DNA from 3 places in the Raoultella sp. genome. Region 1 is predicted to be linked to each of the others. Evidence: predicted binding sites of a transcription regulator. Region 1 holds the regulator's gene; each other region holds the start of a gene.
The links. The regulator CRP, encoded in region 1, controls carbon source genes, mostly activating them, when cyclic AMP is high. The targets are predictions, from matches to a motif close to ATGTGANNNNNNTCACAT.

Region 1 (6,709 bases):
AAGCAGGAAAGTTCATCGTCTGACGTTGCGAAAGAGGGCGGTAACAGCGCACAAGCCCGCAAAGACCAGAAACGTCGTGAAGCGGAGTTACGCACGCTGACTCAGCCGCTGCGTAAAGAGATTACCCGCCTCGAAAAAGAGATGGATAAGCTCAATACGCAGCTCGCCCAGGCGGAAGAGAAGCTCGGCGACAGCGGGCTGTATGACGCCTCCCGCAAAGCGGAGCTGACCACCTGTCTGCAGCAGCAGGCCAGTGCAAAATCAGGCCTGGAAGAGTGTGAAATGGCCTGGCTGGAGGCACAGGAGCAGCTGGAGCAAATGCTGCAGGAAGGCTAAAACTGGTTATGTTAAAACAAGGAGCATAAACGCAACGGCGCCGCATTAGGGAAGCGCGCCGTGATGTGCCCCGGCGAAAAACCACAACACTCATCAGCGAAGAGACATTGCCATGGTAAAAAACACGTTCATCTCCCTCGCACTGCTTTGCGCCCTGACCCACTCCGCCTTTGCCGCCTACACCGCGAGCGAATTGAAGAATAAAGAAAACGTCATCGCTTTTTATAATAAAGCGCTGAACGACAAAGACTTTGACGCCGCAAAAACCTACCTCGGGAAGGAGTATATCCAGCATAATCCTGGCGCGCAGGATGGGCCCGAAGGCTTTCGTCAATTCATCGCCTTTCTGAAAGACAAATTCCCCGCCTCGCACAGCGAGATTAAACGCGTGATTGTCGACGGCGACTATGTCGTTCTGCACGTTGCGTCCACCGGCCGCGAGCCGGACGTCACCCGGGCGATTATCGATATTTTCCGCCTCGATGCGCATAACAAGATCGTTGAGCACTGGGATGTTATTCAGACGGTTCCGGAAAAAACCGCCAGTGGCAACAGCATGTTTTGAGCCAGCCTCACAGCCATTCGCACCAGGCAGTGGCTGTTTCCCCTTACAGCCTTCGCGGGCAGCGGCTCATCCTTACCCCGCAAGCAGTCATCATCCGGCTGCAATTTCGTGTAACCTATAGCACAGGCCGCAAGACCACATATTGGATAACCTGCGCACTTCATGCGCGGTATAATGTTTTATAAGATGATTAACTGCTCTGGTGCTATGGTTGAAATCACCCCCACAGAAATGACGCCCCCCGAAGACGACTCGCGCGAATTCCACCCTATGCGCGGTGTGGGCAATCGTCATCTGCAGACCATGTTGCCGCGTCTGATTCGCCGTAAGCTGGGATTCACGCCGCACTGGCAGCGCCTTGAACTCCCGGACGGTGATTTTGTCGATCTGGCGTGGAGTGAAGACCCCGCCGGGGCGCAACACAAACCGCGACTGGTCGTGTTCCACGGACTGGAGGGCAGCCTGCACAGCCCCTATGCTCACGGTCTTATCCATGCGGCCATGCAGCGCGGCTGGCTGGGCGTGGTAATGCATTTCCGCGGCTGTAGCGGCGAACCCAACCGTAATAACCGCATCTATCACTCGGGTGAAACCGAAGATGGCAGCTGGTTCCTGCACTGGCTACAACGCGAATGGGGTGCGGCGCCAACCGCCGCCGTCGGCTATTCGCTGGGCGGGAATATGCTGGGCTGCCTGCTGGCCAAAGAAGGCGATAATGTCCCGCTGGATGCTGCGGTTATCGTCTCGGCCCCGTTCATGCTCGAAGCCTGCAGCTATCATATGGACAAGGGCTTTTCCCGGGTCTATCAACGATATCTGCTCAATCTGTTAAAGGCCAACGCTGCGCGTAAGCTGAAAGCCTATCCCGGTTCGCTCCCGGTCGATCTGCGCCAGCTCAAAGGCATGCGCCGCATCCGCGAATTTGACGATATGATCACTGCCAGGATTCACGGGTTTGCGGATGCACTCGACTACTATCGCCAGTGCAGCGCCATGCCGCGACTCAGCGACATTACTAAACCGACGCTGATCATTCATGCGAAGGACGATCCTTTTATGGACCACCACTCCATTCCGCCGCAAGAACAGCTCCCGGCAAACGTCGAGTATCAGTTGACAGAAAATGGCGGACACGTCGGGTTCGTCGGCGGTACGCTGCGCAAGCCAGAAATGTGGCTGGAAAGGCGTATTCCGGACTGGTTAACCCGTTGGTTAGGAGCACAAAAATGATGATTCCCTGGCACGATTTGGATCCCGAAACGCTGGATAACCTAATCGAAAGCTTTGTGTTGCGTGAAGGCACCGATTATGGTGAACATGAACGCTCGCTGGCGGATAAAGTCGCCGACGTCAAACAACAATTGAAAAGCGGAGAAGCCGTACTGGTGTGGTCAGAACTGCACGAGACGGTCAACATCATGCCCCGCAAGCAGTTTCACGGCTAAGGCGGCGCCACACATCGTTTACTCTGGGAGTTGTTATGTCTGCCAAACATCCGGTGATTGCCGTCACGGGCTCCAGCGGCGCGGGAACCACGACCACCAGCCTCGCCTTTCGTAAAATTTTCGCTCAGCTAAACCTGCGTGCTGCTGAGGTGGAAGGCGACAGCTTCCATCGATATACCCGCCCGGAAATGGACATGGCGATCCGCAAAGCGCGCGATCAGGGAAAACACATCAGCTACTTCGGCCCGGAAGCCAACGACTTCGGACTGCTGGAAAACACCTTCCTTGAGTATGGGCGTAACGGTAGCGGCCAGTCGCGCAAATATCTGCATACCTATGATGAAGCGGTGCCGTGGAATCAGGTGCCGGGCACCTTCACGCCGTGGCAACCGCTACCGGAGCCGACCGATGTCCTGTTTTATGAAGGGCTGCACGGCGGGGTTGTCACGCCGCAATATAACGTCGCGCAGAATGTCGACCTGCTGGTCGGCGTGGTGCCTATCGTCAACCTGGAATGGATTCAGAAGCTCATCCGCGATACCAGCGAACGAGGCCACTCTCGTGAAGCGGTGATGGATTCCGTTGTCCGTTCAATGGAAGACTATATCAATTTCATCACGCCGCAGTTTTCGCGTACCCATATCAACTTCCAGCGCGTCCCCACTGTCGACACCTCCAACCCGTTTGCCGCAAAGGGCATCCCGTCATTGGATGAAAGCTTTGTGGTGATCCACTTCCGCAACCTGCGGGATATCGATTTTCCCTGGCTGCTGGCGATGCTGCAGGGCTCGTTTATCTCGCATATCAATACGCTGGTGGTGCCGGGCGGGAAAATGGGGCTGGCGATGGAGCTCATCATGACGCCGCTGGTGGAGCGCTTGATGGAAGGTAAAGCGATTTAAATGACCGGGTGGCGCGACGAGCGGTGTCAACCCGGTAAGCAGCGTGCCACCGGGTATCTGGGCATTACGCCTCCACTACCTCAAATGAGTGGGTGATATTCACCGCTTTTTGCAGCATCAGTGCCACCGAGCAGTATTTCTCCGCCGACAGATCCACCGCGCGGGAAACGGCAGCCTCTTTCAGCTCCTTGCCAGTCACGATAAAATGCATATTGATATGGGTAAACAGGCGCGGCGCCTCTTCCCGACGTTCAGACGTCAGCTTGACTTCACAGTTAGTCACGTCGTGGCGACCTTTCTGCAAAATAGACACGACATCGATCGCGCTGCATCCGCCCGCCGCCATCAGCACCATCTCCATTGGGCTTGGCGCTTTATCTCCGGAGTTGCCGTCCATCAGAATCTGGTGACCTGATGCGGACTCTCCGATGAAGGTTAACCCTTCAACCCATTTCACACGAGCTTGCATAAAATTTAACTCCAAGGTTGCAATTTTCCTGACAGATTACGCGTACATAACAATTCTCGCAACGGAAGGCGACCTGCATCATGCTGAAGCGAGACACCAGGAGACATGCGGCAAAAGCTATGCTAAAACAGTCAGGATGCTACAGTATTACATTGATGTACTGCATGTATGCAGAGGAGTTCACATTACAGGCTGAAGAAAAATCACCAGCCCGTTTCCCAGGCATAGGGAAACAATACGATTGCATGCCCGGATGCCGTGTAGTGTCGGCACCCGGAGATAGCTTATAACAGAGGATAACCGCGCATGGTGCTTGGCAAACCGCAAACAGACCCTACCCTCGAATGGTTCTTGTCTCATTGCCACATTCATAAGTACCCATCTAAAAGCACGCTGATCCACCAGGGTGAAAAAGCAGAAACGTTGTACTACATCGTCAAAGGCTCTGTGGCTGTGCTCATCAAGGATGAAGAAGGTAAAGAGATGATCCTCTCTTACCTCAACCAGGGCGATTTCATCGGTGAATTAGGCTTGTTTGAAGAAGGCCAGGAGCGTAGCGCCTGGGTACGTGCGAAAACCGCATGTGAAGTGGCCGAAATCTCCTACAAAAAATTCCGTCAGCTCATTCAGGTTAACCCGGATATCCTGATGCGCTTGTCATCGCAGATGGCTCGCCGTCTGCAGGTGACCTCAGAAAAAGTGGGTAACCTTGCCTTCCTCGACGTCACCGGGCGCATCGCTCAGACGTTGTTGAACCTGGCAAAACAGCCGGATGCGATGACCCATCCTGATGGTATGCAAATTAAAATTACCCGCCAGGAAATCGGTCAGATCGTGGGTTGTTCCCGCGAAACCGTTGGCCGTATCCTGAAGATGCTGGAAGATCAGAACCTGATCTCCGCACACGGCAAAACTATCGTCGTATACGGTACGCGTTAAGTCGATGAAACGGCGTGTTGCGCCCGCAATACGCCGTTTTTGTTTCCCCTCTATGTGGCGCAGGCTGATTTACCACCCGGAAGTCAACTATGCACTGCGGCAAACGCTGGTGTTGTGTTTGCCTGTCGCAATCGGCTTCCTCCTCGGTCACTTACAGCAAGGTCTGCTGTTCTCGCTAGTGCCCGCCTGCTGTAACGTCGCCGGTCTGGATACACCGCATAAACGCTTTTTTAAACGTCTGATTATTGGCGGTTCGCTGTTTGCCGGCTGTAGCCTGGTCGTCCAGCTTCTTCTTCAGCAGGATATCCCGCTGCCCTTGATCCTCAGCGGCCTGGCGCTGCTGCTCGGCGTAACGGCGGAGATCAGCTCTCTGCATGCCAGGCTTCTGCCCGCTTCGTTAATTGCCGCTATCTTTACCCTGAGCCTTGCCGGAAACATGCCCGTCTGGGAACCCCTGCTGATCTACGCCCTCGGGACGCTGTGGTACGGCCTGTTTAACTGGTTCTGGTTTTGGCTATGGCGCGAGCAGCCGTTGCGTGAATCGCTGAGCCTGCTCTATCGGGAGCTGGCTAACTATTGCGAAGCCAAATACAGCCTGTTGACCCAGCATATCGATCCCAGCACTTCTCTGCCGCCGTTGCTCACGCGCCAGCAGAAGGTGGTGGACCTGATCACCCAATGCTACCAGCAGATGCATATGCTGGCGGCGAACCAGCGCAATGACCACAAGCGCCTGCTGCGAGCGTTTCAGATGGCGCTGGATTTACAGGAACATATCTCCGTCAGCCTGCACCAACCCGAAGAAGTGCAAAAACTGGTTGAGCGCAGCCATGCCGAGGCGGTGATCCGCTGGAACGCACAAACCGTTGCCGCCCGCCTGAGGGTACTGGCTGATGACATTCTCTACCACCGCTATCCGCAACGCTTCCACATGGATAAGCAAATCGGCGCGCTAGAGAAAATTGCCTGGCAGCATCCCGACAACCCGGTAGGGCAGTTCTGCGCCTGGCACTTCAGCCGAATAGCCCGGGTACTGCGCACCCAGCGCCCGCTGTATGCTCGCGATCTGATGGCGGATAAAGAGCGCCGTCTGCCGTTGCTGCCCGCGCTAAAGAACTATCTCTCGTGGAAATCGCCGGCGTTACGTAACGCCGCACGTATCTGCGTGATGTTAACGGCCGCGAGCCTGATGGGAAGCACCCTGAACCTACCCAAGCCTTACTGGATCCTGATGACGGTGCTTTTTGTGACCCAAAACGGCTACGGCGCGACACGGGTACGTATTGTCCATCGGGCGGCAGGGACTCTTGCCGGTCTGGCCATCGCCGGCCTGGCATTGCACTTTCACGTCCCGGAGGGTTATACACTCTCGGCGATGCTGGTCGTCACGCTGCTGAGTTACCTGATTATTCGCAAACATTACGGCTGGGCGATGGTTGGCTTTACCGTGACGGCGGTGTATACCCTGCAGCTTCTGACGCTAAATGGCGAGCAGTATATTGTCGCCAGACTTATCGATACGCTTATTGGCTGCCTTATTGCGTTTGGCGGTATGGTCTGGCTATGGCCGCAATGGCAAAGCGGGCTACTGCGCAAGAATGCTCACGACGCGCTGGAAGCCGATCAGGAGGCGATCAGGCTGATTCTCAGCGACGATCATCAAGCCCCGGCGCTGGCCTATCGCCGGATGCGTGTCAACCAGGCACATAACTCACTGTATAACTCGCTGAATCAGGCCATGCAGGAACCCGGGTTTAACACACATTATCTTGATGATATGAAGCTATGGGTCACCCACAGCCAGTTTATTGTTGAGCATATCAACGCGATGACCACGCTGGCCCGCGAGCATACGATGCTAACGCCGGAACTGGCCCGACGCTATCTGGAATCTTGTGAGGTTGCGCTCCAGCGTTGCCAGCAGCGGCTGGATACCGACGGTCCCGGCAGCGCTGGCGATGTGAATATTATGGAGTCGCAGGATGTGGAGGTGAGCCGTGGCCCGTTAAGTACGATGGAGCAACATCTGCAGCGGATCCTTGATCATCTGAAC
Region 2 (6,709 bases), on a different contig from region 1:
GCCTCACTGTTTATTGAACAGAATAAACCCACACTAAGACCTGCAAACGCTCATTACTTTACGTTAAAACCGTAGACATCGGTTGATACTCCATGGCCATAGTCGAAGGTTTACTACGGATTACGAGGGAGGCGATTGAATCCGAAAGAGGTCGGGAGAGGCATATATGGTGTCCCCTGCAGGAATCGAACCTGCAACTAGCCCTTAGGAGGGGCTCGTTATATCCATTTAACTAAGGGGACGAAGCGGCGGGAGTATAGCGTTTTTTTCCTTGTCCGTTAAGCATCTATGGATTAACTGCTTAAACTGTCGCCACTTAAGGATGTTTTTTCGCCTTGAGCCGCTCTTTTTTGGCGTTGCTCATGTCATTACGAATCTGCGCATGACTGAGTAGCGCAAAAATAAAAGTACCGCCGCAAATGTTGCCAGCCAGCGTCGGCAGCGCGAAGGGCCAGATGAAATCCTGCCAGGGTAGCGAGCCGTTGAAGACTAGGTAAAAAATCTCGACGCTGCCAACGACAATATGGGTAGTATCAGCAAGCGCAATCAGCCAGGTCATCATGATGATCACCACGATTTTTGCCGCGCCGGCGGCGGGAAACATCCAGACCATGGTTGCCACCAGCCAGCCGGAAATAATCGCATTGGCGAACATTTCAGATGGCGTATTTTTCATGACCTTTAAACTGATCTCCTGAAACGCGCCGCGGGTGGCATCGTCAAAAATCGGCATCATATTAAAGGCCCAGGCCGCAATTGCCGTACCGACCAGATTGCCGATAAGCACCACGCCCCAGAGCCGTAACAGGAGGCCGATATTCCCGGAGGTGGGTTTATGCATGATGGGTAATACTGCGGTGACGGTATTCTCGGTAAACAGTTGCTGGCGAGCCAGGATGACAATAACAAACCCGAAGGTATAACCCAGATTCTCCAGTAAATACCCTCCGGGGATCTCACCCAGGTGAACATGGAAAATCCCTTTAGCCACCATCGATGCCCCCATCGACAGACCGGCGGCTACCGCCGACCACAGAAGAGCAAGGGCATCGCGCTCCAGCTCTTTTTCCCCCTCCTGACGGATCTCTTCATGGGTGGCCATCGCCCGCGAGGGCAGGCGCTTCTCGTTGACCTCAATCGGTTCACCATCCTGTTTTTCGTCGCTTTCAACCTCCACATCTTCGTTATGATGGCGATCGTGAGCGTTGAGATCTGTCGTCATGGAATTTCCTCCTGCATTTTTTTGTTCTCATAAGCGTAGAGAGGTTTCATCCGGCTGGCCCGGAATAACCTCCTAAATTTTTACTAATGGCAAGATTAGCAATACGGATATTGCAAAATATGTATAGAATCAGGGCGCAACAATTATGCCAAAGAAGGCTATGCTGAAAGCAGGCACCAGATTGCAATTTGCTTCGGGCGGTATCGTAATGGCGGCTGTAGTCCCCGGATAACCCACAGCAATAGCCAAAATTAACAGGGAGACACCTATGAATTTTCGCCTGTCGGCGCTTGCGCTTGGCGCTACATTGCTGGTGGGATGTGCCAGTTCCAGCTCTGGCGATCTGCCGCAGGGGCATTCAGACCCGCTGGAAGGGTTTAACCGTACGATGTTCAACTTCAACTTTAACGTGGTGGATCCGTACGTGCTGCGTCCGGTTGCCGTTGCCTGGCGTGATTATGTCCCGCAGCCGGCGCGCAACGGGCTGAGTAACTTTACCAGCAACCTTGAAGAACCGGCGGTGATGGCGAACTACTTCCTGCAGGGCGATCCCTATAAAGGTATGGTGCACTTTACCCGCTTCTTCCTTAACACTCTTCTTGGGATGGGCGGCCTGGTTGATGTCGCTGGAATGGCGAACCCGAAACTGCAGCGTGTTGAACCGCATCGCTTTGGTAGCACCCTGGGCCACTATGGCGTGGGTTACGGCCCTTATGTGCAACTGCCGTTCTATGGCAGCTTTACGCTGCGTGATGAAGGTGGTGATATGGCTGATGGTCTTTATCCGGTGCTTTCCTGGCTGACCTGGCCGATGTCCATCGGTAAGTGGGCGGTTGAAGGGGTTGAGACCCGTGCCCAGTTACTGGATTCCGACGGCCTGCTGCGCCAGTCTTCCGACCCGTATATCATGGTTCGCGAAGCCTACTTCCAGCGTCATGACTTTATTGCCAACGGCGGTAAACTCACGCCGGCTGAGAACCCTAATGCTCAGGCGATTCAGGGCGATCTGAAAGATATCGACTCGCAGTAAACAAAATTAAAGATGACAACAAAAAAGGGTGAACTCGCGTTCCCCCTTTTTTTATACTGCCAGATCTATCAGAAGCGGTAGTTGAAGTTCGCGCCGTACAGCCAGGCTTTGCCTTCAGAACGGAAGGTGTAAGGACCTTCTTTAATTTCTACATGCTGACCGTGCATGTATGAAACACCCACATCAACCGAAGCATCTTTGTTGAAGGCATAGGTGGTCCCCGCGCTCAGCCACAGACGATCCTGATCCGGGATGGAGATAGAACGAGTGGCAGCAGGTACCGGGCTATCATCGAAGGCGATACCGGTACGGAAGGTCCAGTTATCGTCGTAGTAATAGGTGGTGCCCAGCGCGATGCGGTAGGCGTCCTTAAAGCTCTCGTCTTTATAGAACAGTGTTTGGCCGTTGCTGCCGGTCGCTTTCAGCTCCTGGAACTGGCTCCAACTGGTATAAGCAAGGCTATAGTGCACGGCCCATTTTGGCGCCACGCGGTTGTAACCTGACACTTCCCACATTTCTGGCAGGTTCAGCGTCAGAGAGCCCGGGATTGTCGAACCGCCGGTTGGGTAAGGGAAGCCCGGCACAGCCGTATTCATATTGCTACGATAATCACCGTCGAAATCGATTTTAACTTCAGACCGGTAGGTTAGGCCGTAGCGGTTGTTTTTGTCCACTTCATACAGAATGCCCGCGTTCCAGCCAAATCCCCACTTATCACCTTTCAAGCGAGCAATCTGTTGATCCGCTGGAATCGCTGCGAGCTGCTGCGCTTTGGCAATCGCTGCTGGCCGCGCAGCAGCTGGTAAATTAGGCACCTGCTGCATAATCTGGCCCGCAGCGAGCATACCAGCATCACCAGCATAACGTTCAATTTTCGCCTTGGCGTAGATCGCATCAAAGCCAAGACCAAAACTCCAGTGGTCGTTAAGGCGATAAGCACCGCTCAGGTTCAGGTTGACAGTTGTCAAATCTGTTTGGCCGCCCATGGTCCCGGCAGCATAATCGTCGGCGTACTCGGTAGCCAGACCGTAGTTAGAAGTAATTGAAGCCCCCCAACCAAACTGATCGTTAATCGGGGCAACGTAATGTAAATTCGGCACCCAGGCGGTGGGGGCAATATTGTCAGCATTCAGACTTTTGCCAGATGGCGACTTGCCAGAAATATTCACATCGGGATCAATAAATATCGCACCGGCGGACATTGTCGGGCGATCGAACATCATAATCAATGCGGGGTTACGGCTGACATTGCCCGCGTCGTCAGCAATCGCACCTTCACCGGAATAGGCGCGGCCGAGACCTGATGAAGAGAATTCATTTAACTGAAAGCCTGCTGACCAGGCCTGTGTTGAAACAAGTGCTACAGCCACTGCGAGGGCAGATTGGGTAAAGCGGGTTTTCTGGCTCATGCCCATAACCTCATTGAGTTATTTTTATTTAAACTATGTTACATGCCGTAACAGAAGCGCGAAGTGTAGGGTCTGCTTTACGACAGAGAAATCAGACCAGTGCGCTGAGTATAGGTCTGACCAGATGAGATGTTGCAAGTTTGTTTATGAAGTTTTTCAATTGTGATACGAAAAAAGAGATCCAGTTAGCAAAAATACCCTCGTTCGCCTTATCTAAACAGGGCGTTTTTTGTTTTGGATCATTTTTAAGTGTGATTTCGGTCACTTAGGACCTTTGTCGCCATTAACGACTGGAGGCCGGGAAGCGCCGCGCGTAAAATAACCTCATTATTTGTCTGGCACCTTGAGTGCATATACAGAGGAAATCTACGATGAGTAAATGTAGTGCTGATGAAACCCCGGTTTGCTGCTGTATGGATGTTGGCACCATTATGGACAACACTGATTGCACCGCCTCTTACAGCCGGGTTTTTGCCCATCGCGCCGAAGCGGAACAAACTCTCGCCGCGTTGACTGAGAGAGCACGTGGCGTGGAATCTGAACCGTGCAAAATTACCCCGACCTTTCGCGACGTTGAAGGCGGTGTACAGATGGATATCGATTTTGTCTTCTGTTGTGAAGCCGAAACGCTCATTTTCCAACTCGGTCTGCGTTAATTTCTCCTCAACGCCCCTCCCGTCAGGGGCGTTATCTTCTCCTTCCTGTGTGTTTTGGCTCCCACTTTTTCTCTTCGCCGATTGGCTTAATGTAAAAAATTAGTTAAAACTGATATCAGGTCAGACCACTTGGTTTTATCGGTTAACAGGGGAAAGTCATGAGTCAGGCATTACCGCTTGTCACCCGCCAGGGCGATCGCATTGCCATTGTCAGCGGTTTACGTACGCCGTTTGCCCGTCAGGCCACGGTATTTCACGGTGTTCCCGCCGTTGATTTGGGGAAAATGGTTATCAGCGAAATGCTGGCTCGTAGCGATATCCCCCCGGAAATGATTGAGCAGTTGGTATTTGGCCAGGTGGTGCAGATGCCCGAAGCACCCAATATTGCGCGCGAAATTGTGCTTGGCACCGGCATGAGCGTACATACCGATGCTTACAGCGTAAGTCGGGCCTGCGCCACCAGTTTTCAGGCTGTCGCCAACGTCGCGGAGAGTCTGATGGCGGGAACGATCCGCGTAGGCATTGCCGGCGGGGCCGACTCTTCATCCGTTCTGCCTATCGGCGTCAGTAAAAAGCTGGCCCACACGCTGGTGGATGCCAATAAAGCGCGCACTCTCGGGCAGCGTCTGAAGCTTTTCTCCCGTTTACGGCTTCGCGATCTTTTACCGGTACCGCCTGCGGTGGCTGAATATTCGACCGGGCTACGGATGGGGGATACCGCAGAGCAAATGGCAAAAACATGGGGGATTACCCGCGAGCAGCAGGACGCGCTGGCGCACCGTTCGCACCAGCTGGCGGCGAAAGCCTGGGAAGAAGGGAAGCTGGCCTCTGAGGTGATGACCGCGTATGTGCCGCCGTTCCGTGAGCCGCTGGAAAACGACAACAATATTCGTAAAAATTCAACTCTGGCTGATTACCAAAAGTTACGTCCCGCTTTTGACCGCAAGCATGGTTCGGTCACTGCGGCAAACAGTACGCCGCTAACCGACGGTGCCGCAGCGGTGATCATGATGACCGAGTCTCAGGCCAAAGCGCTGGGCTTAACGCCGCTTGGCTACCTGCGTAGCTACGCCTTTACCGCCATCGATGTCCGCCAGGATATGCTGTTGGGGCCGGCGTGGTCAACGCCGCTGGCGCTGGAAAGGGCGGGGCTGACGCTGGCTGATTTAACGCTTATCGATATGCATGAGGCTTTTGCCGCGCAGACGTTGGCAAATCTTCAGTGCCTGGCCAGCGACCGCTTTGCCCGTGACGTTCTCGGGCGCTCGCAGGCGACCGGAGAAGTCGATGAAAGTAAATTCAATGTTCTCGGTGGTTCCATTGCTTACGGACATCCTTTTGCCGCTACCGGCGCGAGGATGATTACCCAGACGCTGCATGAACTGCGGCGCAGGGGGGGTGGATTTGGCCTGGTTACCGCCTGCGCGGCGGGTGGCCTCGGCACGGCGATGATTCTGGAGGCGGAATAATGGACATGGCATCGGCTTTTACCCTTGATATTCGTCCAGACAACGTTGCCGTCATCACCATCGATTCTCCCGGTGAAAAGATGAATACCCTGAAGGCTGAATTTGGCCAGCAGGTGCGGGCGATCGTGCGACAGATTCGTGATAATAAATCCCTCCGCGGCGTCGTGCTGATTTCCGCAAAGCCGGACAATTTTATCGCCGGCGCGGATATCAATATGATTGCCAGGTGTGCCACTGCTCAGGAAGCGGAAGCGCTCGCCCGCCAGGGGCAACAAATTATGGCCGAGATCCATGGGCTGGCGATTCCGGTGATTGCCGCTATCCACGGCGCCTGCCTGGGCGGTGGCCTTGAGCTGGCGCTGGCCTGTCATGGACGAGTCTGCAGCGATGATGATAAAACACGTCTGGGTTTGCCAGAGGTCCAGTTGGGGCTGCTGCCGGGCTCTGGCGGTACCCAGAGACTACCCCGACTGATCGGTGTCAGCAGTGCCCTGGAGATGATTCTGACCGGCAAGCAGCTTCGTGCGCGTCAGGCGTTAAAAGCGGGGCTGGTGGATGAGGTGGTTCCGCAATCGATTATGCTGCAGACGGCGGTGGAACTGGCGCTGAAAGGACGGCCGACGAGCCGCAGTATGCCGATTCGCGAGCGCGTGCTTGCCGGGGCGCTGGGCCGCAGCCTGTTGTTTCGGCTGGTGGCGAAAAAGACCCAACAGAAAACCCAAGGCAACTATCCTGCTGCCGGGCGTATTCTGCAGGTGATTGAAAATGGATTGGCCCACGGTTGTAGCAGCGGCTACGCCGAGGAAGCGCGGGCCTTCGGTGAGCTGGTGATGACGCCGCAATCCCAGGCATTAAGATCGATATTTTTTGCCAGTACCGATCTGAAGAAAGATTGCGGCGCCGATGCGCAGGCTGGGCCGCTG
Region 3 (6,709 bases), on a different contig from region 1:
TGTCAGTAAGGATAGCCAGACGATGGAGATAGCGCCGGTCATCTAAAAGCCGTATCATTGCGCGCTTTACGTACGATAAAAGTGATCGCCATGACTCAAACGTTTATTCCCGGCAAAGATGCCGCCCTGGAAGATTCCATCGCTCGCTTCCAGCAGAAATTGCTCGACCTCGGATTTGATATTGAAGAGGCCTCATGGCTGAATCCCGTACCACACGTGTGGTCAGTACATATCCGTGATAAAGAGTGCTCATTGTGCTTCACCAACGGCAAAGGGGCGACCAAAAAAGCGGCGCTGGCCTCGGCGCTTGGCGAATATTTCGAACGTCTGTCCACCAACTACTTTTTTGCTGACTTTTGGTTGGGCAAAACCATCGCTAACGGGCCGTTCGTCCACTATCCAAATGAGAAATGGTTCCCGCTGACTGAAGACGATGAGGTGCCGGAAGGTCTGTTGGATACTCGTCTGCGCGCATTTTACGATCCTGACGATCAGTTGACTGCCAGCATGCTGGTCGATCTGCAGTCTGGTAATGACGAGCGCGGCGTTTGCGGCCTGCCGTTCACCCGTCAGTCCGATGGCGAAACCGTCTATATCCCGATGAATATCGTCGGCAACCTGTATGTGTCTAACGGTATGTCAGCGGGCAACACGGCGAACGAAGCGCGTGTTCAGGCGCTGTCTGAAGTCTTCGAGCGCCACATTAAAAACCGCATCATCGCTGAAAGCATCAGCCTGCCAGAAATTCCGGCAGAGGTCATGGCGCGTTATCCTGGTGTGGTGGAGTCCATCAATAAGCTGGAAGCCGAAGGTTTCCCGATTTTTGCTTACGATGGCTCGCTGGGCGGCAAATACCCGGTTATCTGCGTGGTGTTGTTTAACCCGACAAACGGAACCTGCTTCGCCTCTTTCGGCGCGCATCCGGACTTCGGCGTCGCCCTCGAACGTACCGTCACCGAGCTGTTGCAGGGTCGTAGCCTGAAAGATCTCGATGTCTTTACGCCGCCCACTTTCGATGACGAAGAAGTGGCCGAACATGCCAATCTTGAAACCCACTTTATTGATTCCAGCGGTCTGATCTCCTGGGATATGTTCAAACAGGATGCCGACTACCCGTTCGTCGACTGGAGCTTCTCCGGCACAACGGAAGAAGAGTTCGCTACCCTGATGGCTATCTTTAAAGAGGAAGAAAAAGAAGTTTACATCGCCGATTATGAGCACCTGAGCGTCTACGCCTGCCGCATCATCGTTCCGGGAATGTCAGACATTTACCCGGCAGAAGATCTATGGCTGGCCAATAACAGCATGGGTAGCCATCTGCGCGAAACACTTCTCTCCCTGCCGGGCAGTGAGTGGGAAAAAGAAGATTATCTAGCGCTGATCGAGCAACTGGACGATGAAGGCAATGACGACTTCACCCGCGTACGCGAGCTGCTGGGCCTGGCGACGGGCAAAGACAACGGCTGGTATACACTGCGTATTGGCGAACTGAAAGCCATGCTAGCGCTGGCCGGCGGCGATCTAGAGCAGGCGTTGATCTGGACGGAATGGACCATTGAATTCAATGCTTCTATCTTCAGTGCGGAACGCGCAAATTACTACCGCTGCCTGCAGACGCTGCTGCTGCTCAGCCAGGAAGAAGAACGTCAGCCTCTGCAGTACCTGAATGCCTTTATCCGCATGTACGGTGCTGATGCGGTAGAAGCCGCCAGCGCAGCGATGAGTGGTGAAGCACCATTCTATGGTCTGCAGGCTGTAGATAGCGATCTGCAGGCTTTCCCGGCCCATCAATCCTTACTGAAAGCCTATGAAAAATTGCAACGGGCAAAAGCGGCATTCTGGGATAAATAACGCTTCATTTTATTGAATGCCACATTATTTACGGGGTCGATAAGGACCCCGTTTTTCATCGCTAAGTAGACCCATGGCTAATTTGTAGTTGCAACGTTAATTTACAGTAATTTTTTTTACACATCTTTTTGGGATTGTTAATTTTAATAAAAAATACCCCATTTTAATTAACCGTCCGCAGTGGCCCAAAATGAAAAAAATCAACATAATTTGTAAATTTTAAAATTTATTTTTTTAATTTAAAACAAACAGTTATCATCATAACAGGCAAAAACCACACATATACAGGGCTTATAGTTCCGGTGGTATATGATCTACATCAATTTCCCTTCTATAATGCTTTGTTAGTATCTCACCGCCAACTTTTATAAAGAGAGAGTTAGTGTGAAAGCTGACAACCCTTTTGATCTTTTACTCCCTGCAGCCATGGCGAAAGTCGCCGAAGAAGCAGGTGTCTACAAAGCGACAAAGCACCCGATGAAGACGTTTTATCTGGCGATTACCGCTGGTGTTTTCATTTCCATTGCTTTTGTCTTCTATATTACGGCGACAACCGGCACTGCCGCGATGCCTTTTGGGATTGCTAAACTGATTGGGGGAATCTGCTTTTCACTCGGCCTGATTCTTTGCGTCATTTGCGGTGCCGACCTGTTTACTTCCACCGTACTTATCGTCGTGGCGAAAGCCAGCGGACGAATTACCTGGGGTCAACTGGCAAGAAACTGGCTCAACGTCTATGTTGGTAACCTGATAGGCGCACTGCTGTTTGTATTGCTGATGTGGCTATCTGGCGAGTATATGACCGCCAACGGTGCATGGGGCCTTAACGTCCTGCAAACCGCCGACCACAAAATGCACCATACATTTATTGAAGCCGTGTGTCTGGGTATCCTGGCTAACCTGATGGTCTGTCTGGCGGTGTGGATGAGCTACTCCGGCCGCAGCCTGATGGATAAAGCCATGATTATGATTTTACCCGTGGCTATGTTTGTTGCCAGCGGCTTTGAGCACAGTATCGCTAACATGTTTATGATCCCGCTGGGTATCGTAATCCGCGACTTTGCAAGCCCGGAATTCTGGACCGCTATCGGTTCTGCTCCGGAAAATTTCTCTCACCTGACCGTGATGAACTTCATTACTGATAACCTGATTCCGGTAACTATCGGGAACATTATCGGCGGTGGTTTGCTGGTTGGGTTGACATACTGGGTCATTTACCTGCGTGGCGACGACCATCACTAAGGGCCGTTTCAGGCAGTAAATAAAAAATCCACTTAAGAAGGTAGGTGTTACATGTCCGAGCTTAATGAAAAGTTAGCCATAGCCTGGGAAGGTTTCGCGAAAGGTGACTGGCAGAAAGAAGTCAACGTACGTGACTTTATCCAGAAAAACTATACCCCGTACGAAGGCGACGAATCCTTCCTGGCTGGCGCAACTGAAGCGACAACCAAGCTGTGGGACAACGTTATGGAAGGTGTTAAACAGGAAAACCGCACGCATGCGCCTGTTGACTTCGACACTGCCCTTGCGTCCACCATCACTTCTCATGACGCAGGCTACATCAACAAAGCTCTTGAGAAAATCGTTGGTCTGCAGACTGAAAAGCCTCTGAAACGTGCAATTATCCCGTTCGGCGGTATCAAAATGGTTGAAGGTTCCTGCAAAGCGTACGATCGCGAACTGGACCCGATGCTGAAAAAAATCTTCACCGAATACCGCAAAACCCATAACCAGGGTGTATTCGATGTGTACACCAAAGACATTCTGAACTGCCGTAAGTCTGGCGTTCTGACTGGTCTGCCGGATGCGTATGGCCGTGGCCGTATTATCGGTGACTACCGTCGCGTTGCGCTGTACGGTATCGACTTCCTGATGAAAGACAAATACGCACAGTTCCTGTCTCTGCAGTCTGACCTGGAAAACGGCGTAAACCTGGAAGCGACTATCCGTCTGCGTGAAGAGATCTCTGAACAGTATCGTGCTCTGGGTCAAATCAAAGAAATGGCAGCAAAATACGGCTGCGATATCTCTGGTCCGGCAACCAACGCACAGGAAGCTATCCAGTGGACCTACTTCGGCTACCTGGCCGCGGTTAAGTCTCAGAACGGTGCAGCAATGTCCTTCGGTCGCGTATCCACCTTCCTGGATGCCTACATCGAACGTGATATCAAAGCAGGCAAAATCACTGAACAAGACGCTCAGGAAATGATTGACCACCTGGTCATGAAACTGCGTATGGTTCGTTTCCTGCGTACTCCGGAATATGATGAACTGTTCTCCGGCGACCCGATCTGGGCAACGGAATCCATCGGTGGTATGGGCGTTGACGGCCGTACTCTGGTGACCAAAAACAGCTTCCGCTTCCTGAATACTCTGTACACCATGGGGCCTTCTCCGGAGCCGAACATCACCGTTCTGTGGTCTGAAAAACTGCCGCTGAACTTCAAGAAATTCGCCGCTAAAGTGTCTATCGATACCTCTTCTCTGCAGTACGAGAATGATGACCTGATGCGTCCGGACTTCAACAACGACGACTACGCTATCGCATGCTGCGTAAGCCCGATGGTGGTTGGTAAGCAAATGCAGTTCTTCGGTGCTCGCGCTAACCTCGCGAAAACCATGCTGTACGCTATCAACGGTGGCGTTGATGAAAAACTGAAAATGCAGGTTGGTCCGAAATCTGAACCGATCAAAGGCGACGTTCTGAACTTCGACGAAGTGATGGATCGTATGGATCACTTCATGGACTGGCTGGCTAAGCAGTATGTCACCGCCCTGAACATTATCCATTACATGCACGACAAATACAGCTACGAAGCTTCTCTGATGGCTCTGCACGACCGTGACGTCATTCGCACCATGGCATGCGGTATCGCTGGCCTGTCCGTTGCGGCTGACTCCCTGTCTGCCATCAAATATGCGAAAGTTAAACCGATTCGTGACGAAGACGGCCTGGCCGTTGACTTCGCAATTGAAGGTGAATACCCGCAGTTCGGTAACAACGATTCTCGCGTTGATGACATGGCAGTTGACCTGGTAGAACGTTTCATGAAGAAAATTCAGAAACTCACTACCTATCGTAACGCTATCCCGACTCAGTCCGTGCTGACCATCACCTCTAACGTGGTTTATGGTAAGAAAACAGGTAACACCCCTGACGGTCGTCGTGCTGGTGCGCCGTTCGGACCAGGTGCTAACCCGATGCACGGTCGTGACCAGAAAGGTGCTGTTGCCTCTCTGACCTCCGTGGCTAAACTGCCGTTTGCTTACGCTAAAGATGGTATTTCCTACACCTTCTCTATCGTGCCAAATGCGCTGGGTAAAGACGACGAAGTACGTAAAACCAACCTTGCAGGCCTGATGGATGGTTACTTCCACCACGAAGCGTCTATCGAAGGCGGTCAGCACCTGAACGTCAACGTCATGAACCGCGAAATGCTGCTCGACGCGATGGAAAACCCGGAAAAATATCCGCAGCTGACCATCCGTGTATCTGGCTATGCAGTGCGTTTTAACTCCCTGACGAAAGAACAGCAGCAGGACGTTATCACTCGTACCTTCACTCAGACCATGTAATGGTTGTGACTGAAATCGCGATTTAAAAAGCGTACAATAAAGGCTCCACGCAAGTGGGGCCTTTTTAACACCTCGCGTAACGACAGTCTCTTTTGCCCGCTATCTATACTGTATGGATAACAGCCAAAACAGACTTAGAGTTATCCCTTGGGTGTCATTACCGCCACCAGTTTGAACACGGACAGCGCGCAGCAAGCGGAGCGTACACATAGTACGAGAGGATTGTGAGCTCTATCCAGGTCCAAAATGGCAAGTAAAATAACCTGATGGGATTAGCTCTTAAACACAGCCGGTTTGAGCTGTGCATACACAGGCCCTGGAAGGGCCGAATCTGGAGATATCACCGCAATGTCAACTATTGGTCGTATTCACTCCTTTGAATCCTGCGGCACTGTCGATGGCCCTGGGATCCGCTTTATCACCTTCTTCCAGGGCTGCCTGATGCGCTGCCTGTATTGCCACAACCGTGACACCTGGGATACCCACGGCGGCAGCGAAGTCACCGTCGAAAGCCTGATGAAAGAGGTCGTGACATATCGCCACTTTATGAACGCTTCCGGCGGCGGCGTTACGGCATCGGGCGGCGAGGCAATTTTGCAAGCCGAGTTTGTGCGCGACTGGTTCCGCGCCTGCCACGAAGAAGGCATTCATACCTGCCTCGATACTAACGGCTTTGTCCGTCGCTACGATCCGGTTATTGACGAGCTGCTTGAAGTGACCGATCTGGTCATGCTTGACCTCAAACAGATGAATGATGAGATCCATCAGAACCTGGTTGGCGTGTCTAACCATCGTACGCTGGAGTTTGCCCGCTATTTATCGAATAAAAACATCAAAGTCTGGATTCGTTACGTGGTAGTTCCCGGCTGGTCTGACGATGATGATTCCGCGCACCGCCTCGGCGAGTTTACCCGCGATATGGGCAATGTCGAAAAAATCGAACTGCTCCCCTATCACGAATTAGGCAAACACAAATGGGTCGCGATGGGTGAAGAATACAAGCTGGATGGCGTACACCCGCCGAAGAAAGAGACGATGGAGCGGGTTAAAGGCATTCTGGAGCAGTATGGCCATAAAGTGATGTACTGAATCTGGTCCCCTTCCCAACAAAACGGCTGCCATTTCAGGCAGCCGTTTTGCTTTCTGTCGCGGAAAACAGAGGACAGGAAGCGATAGCGCGCACCCTTTTTACCATGGATAGCCTGACAACATCAGGCGTGAGCCACCGGCGTCGGATGATGGCCGGCTTTTCGCAGCAGCGTCAGCAGATAAATAAACGACA

Region 2: ACZAHD_RS15170 (YfcZ/YiiS family protein) is a predicted target of CRP. The motif match lies at 3,911-3,928, and genes of this name have one in related genera.
Region 3: focA (formate transporter FocA) is a predicted target of CRP. The motif match lies at 2,159-2,176, and genes of this name have one in related genera.

The regions. Positions count from the first base shown of each region.
Region 1 is NZ_JBCNNS010000048.1:10,676-17,384, reverse strand. It holds gene ACZAHD_RS10830 (ABC transporter ATP-binding protein) at 1-336, shown strand, start outside; gene ACZAHD_RS10825 (nuclear transport factor 2 family protein) at 449-901, shown strand; gene ACZAHD_RS10820 (hydrolase) at 1,109-2,131, shown strand; gene ACZAHD_RS10815 (YheU family protein) at 2,128-2,346, shown strand; gene ACZAHD_RS10810 (phosphoribulokinase) at 2,382-3,248, shown strand; gene ACZAHD_RS10805 (OsmC family protein) at 3,313-3,717, opposite strand; gene crp (cAMP-activated global transcriptional regulator CRP) at 4,024-4,656, shown strand; gene ACZAHD_RS10795 (YccS/YhfK family putative transporter) at 4,709-6,709, shown strand, end outside.
Region 2 is NZ_JBCNNS010000085.1:7,328-14,036, reverse strand. It holds tRNA gene ACZAHD_RS15190 (tRNA-Arg) at 168-242, opposite strand; gene ACZAHD_RS15185 (formate/nitrite transporter family protein) at 317-1,222, opposite strand; gene mlaA (phospholipid-binding lipoprotein MlaA) at 1,491-2,252, shown strand; gene fadL (long-chain fatty acid transporter FadL) at 2,321-3,661, opposite strand; gene ACZAHD_RS15170 (YfcZ/YiiS family protein) at 4,033-4,317, shown strand; gene fadI (acetyl-CoA C-acyltransferase FadI) at 4,476-5,786, shown strand; gene fadJ (fatty acid oxidation complex subunit alpha FadJ) at 5,786-6,709, shown strand, end outside.
Region 3 is NZ_JBCNNS010000002.1:6,036-12,744, forward strand. It holds gene ycaO (30S ribosomal protein S12 methylthiotransferase accessory factor YcaO) at 91-1,851, shown strand; gene focA (formate transporter FocA) at 2,236-3,093, shown strand; gene pflB (formate C-acetyltransferase) at 3,145-5,427, shown strand; gene pflA (pyruvate formate lyase 1-activating protein) at 5,776-6,516, shown strand; gene ACZAHD_RS00590 (MFS transporter) at 6,639-6,709, opposite strand, start outside.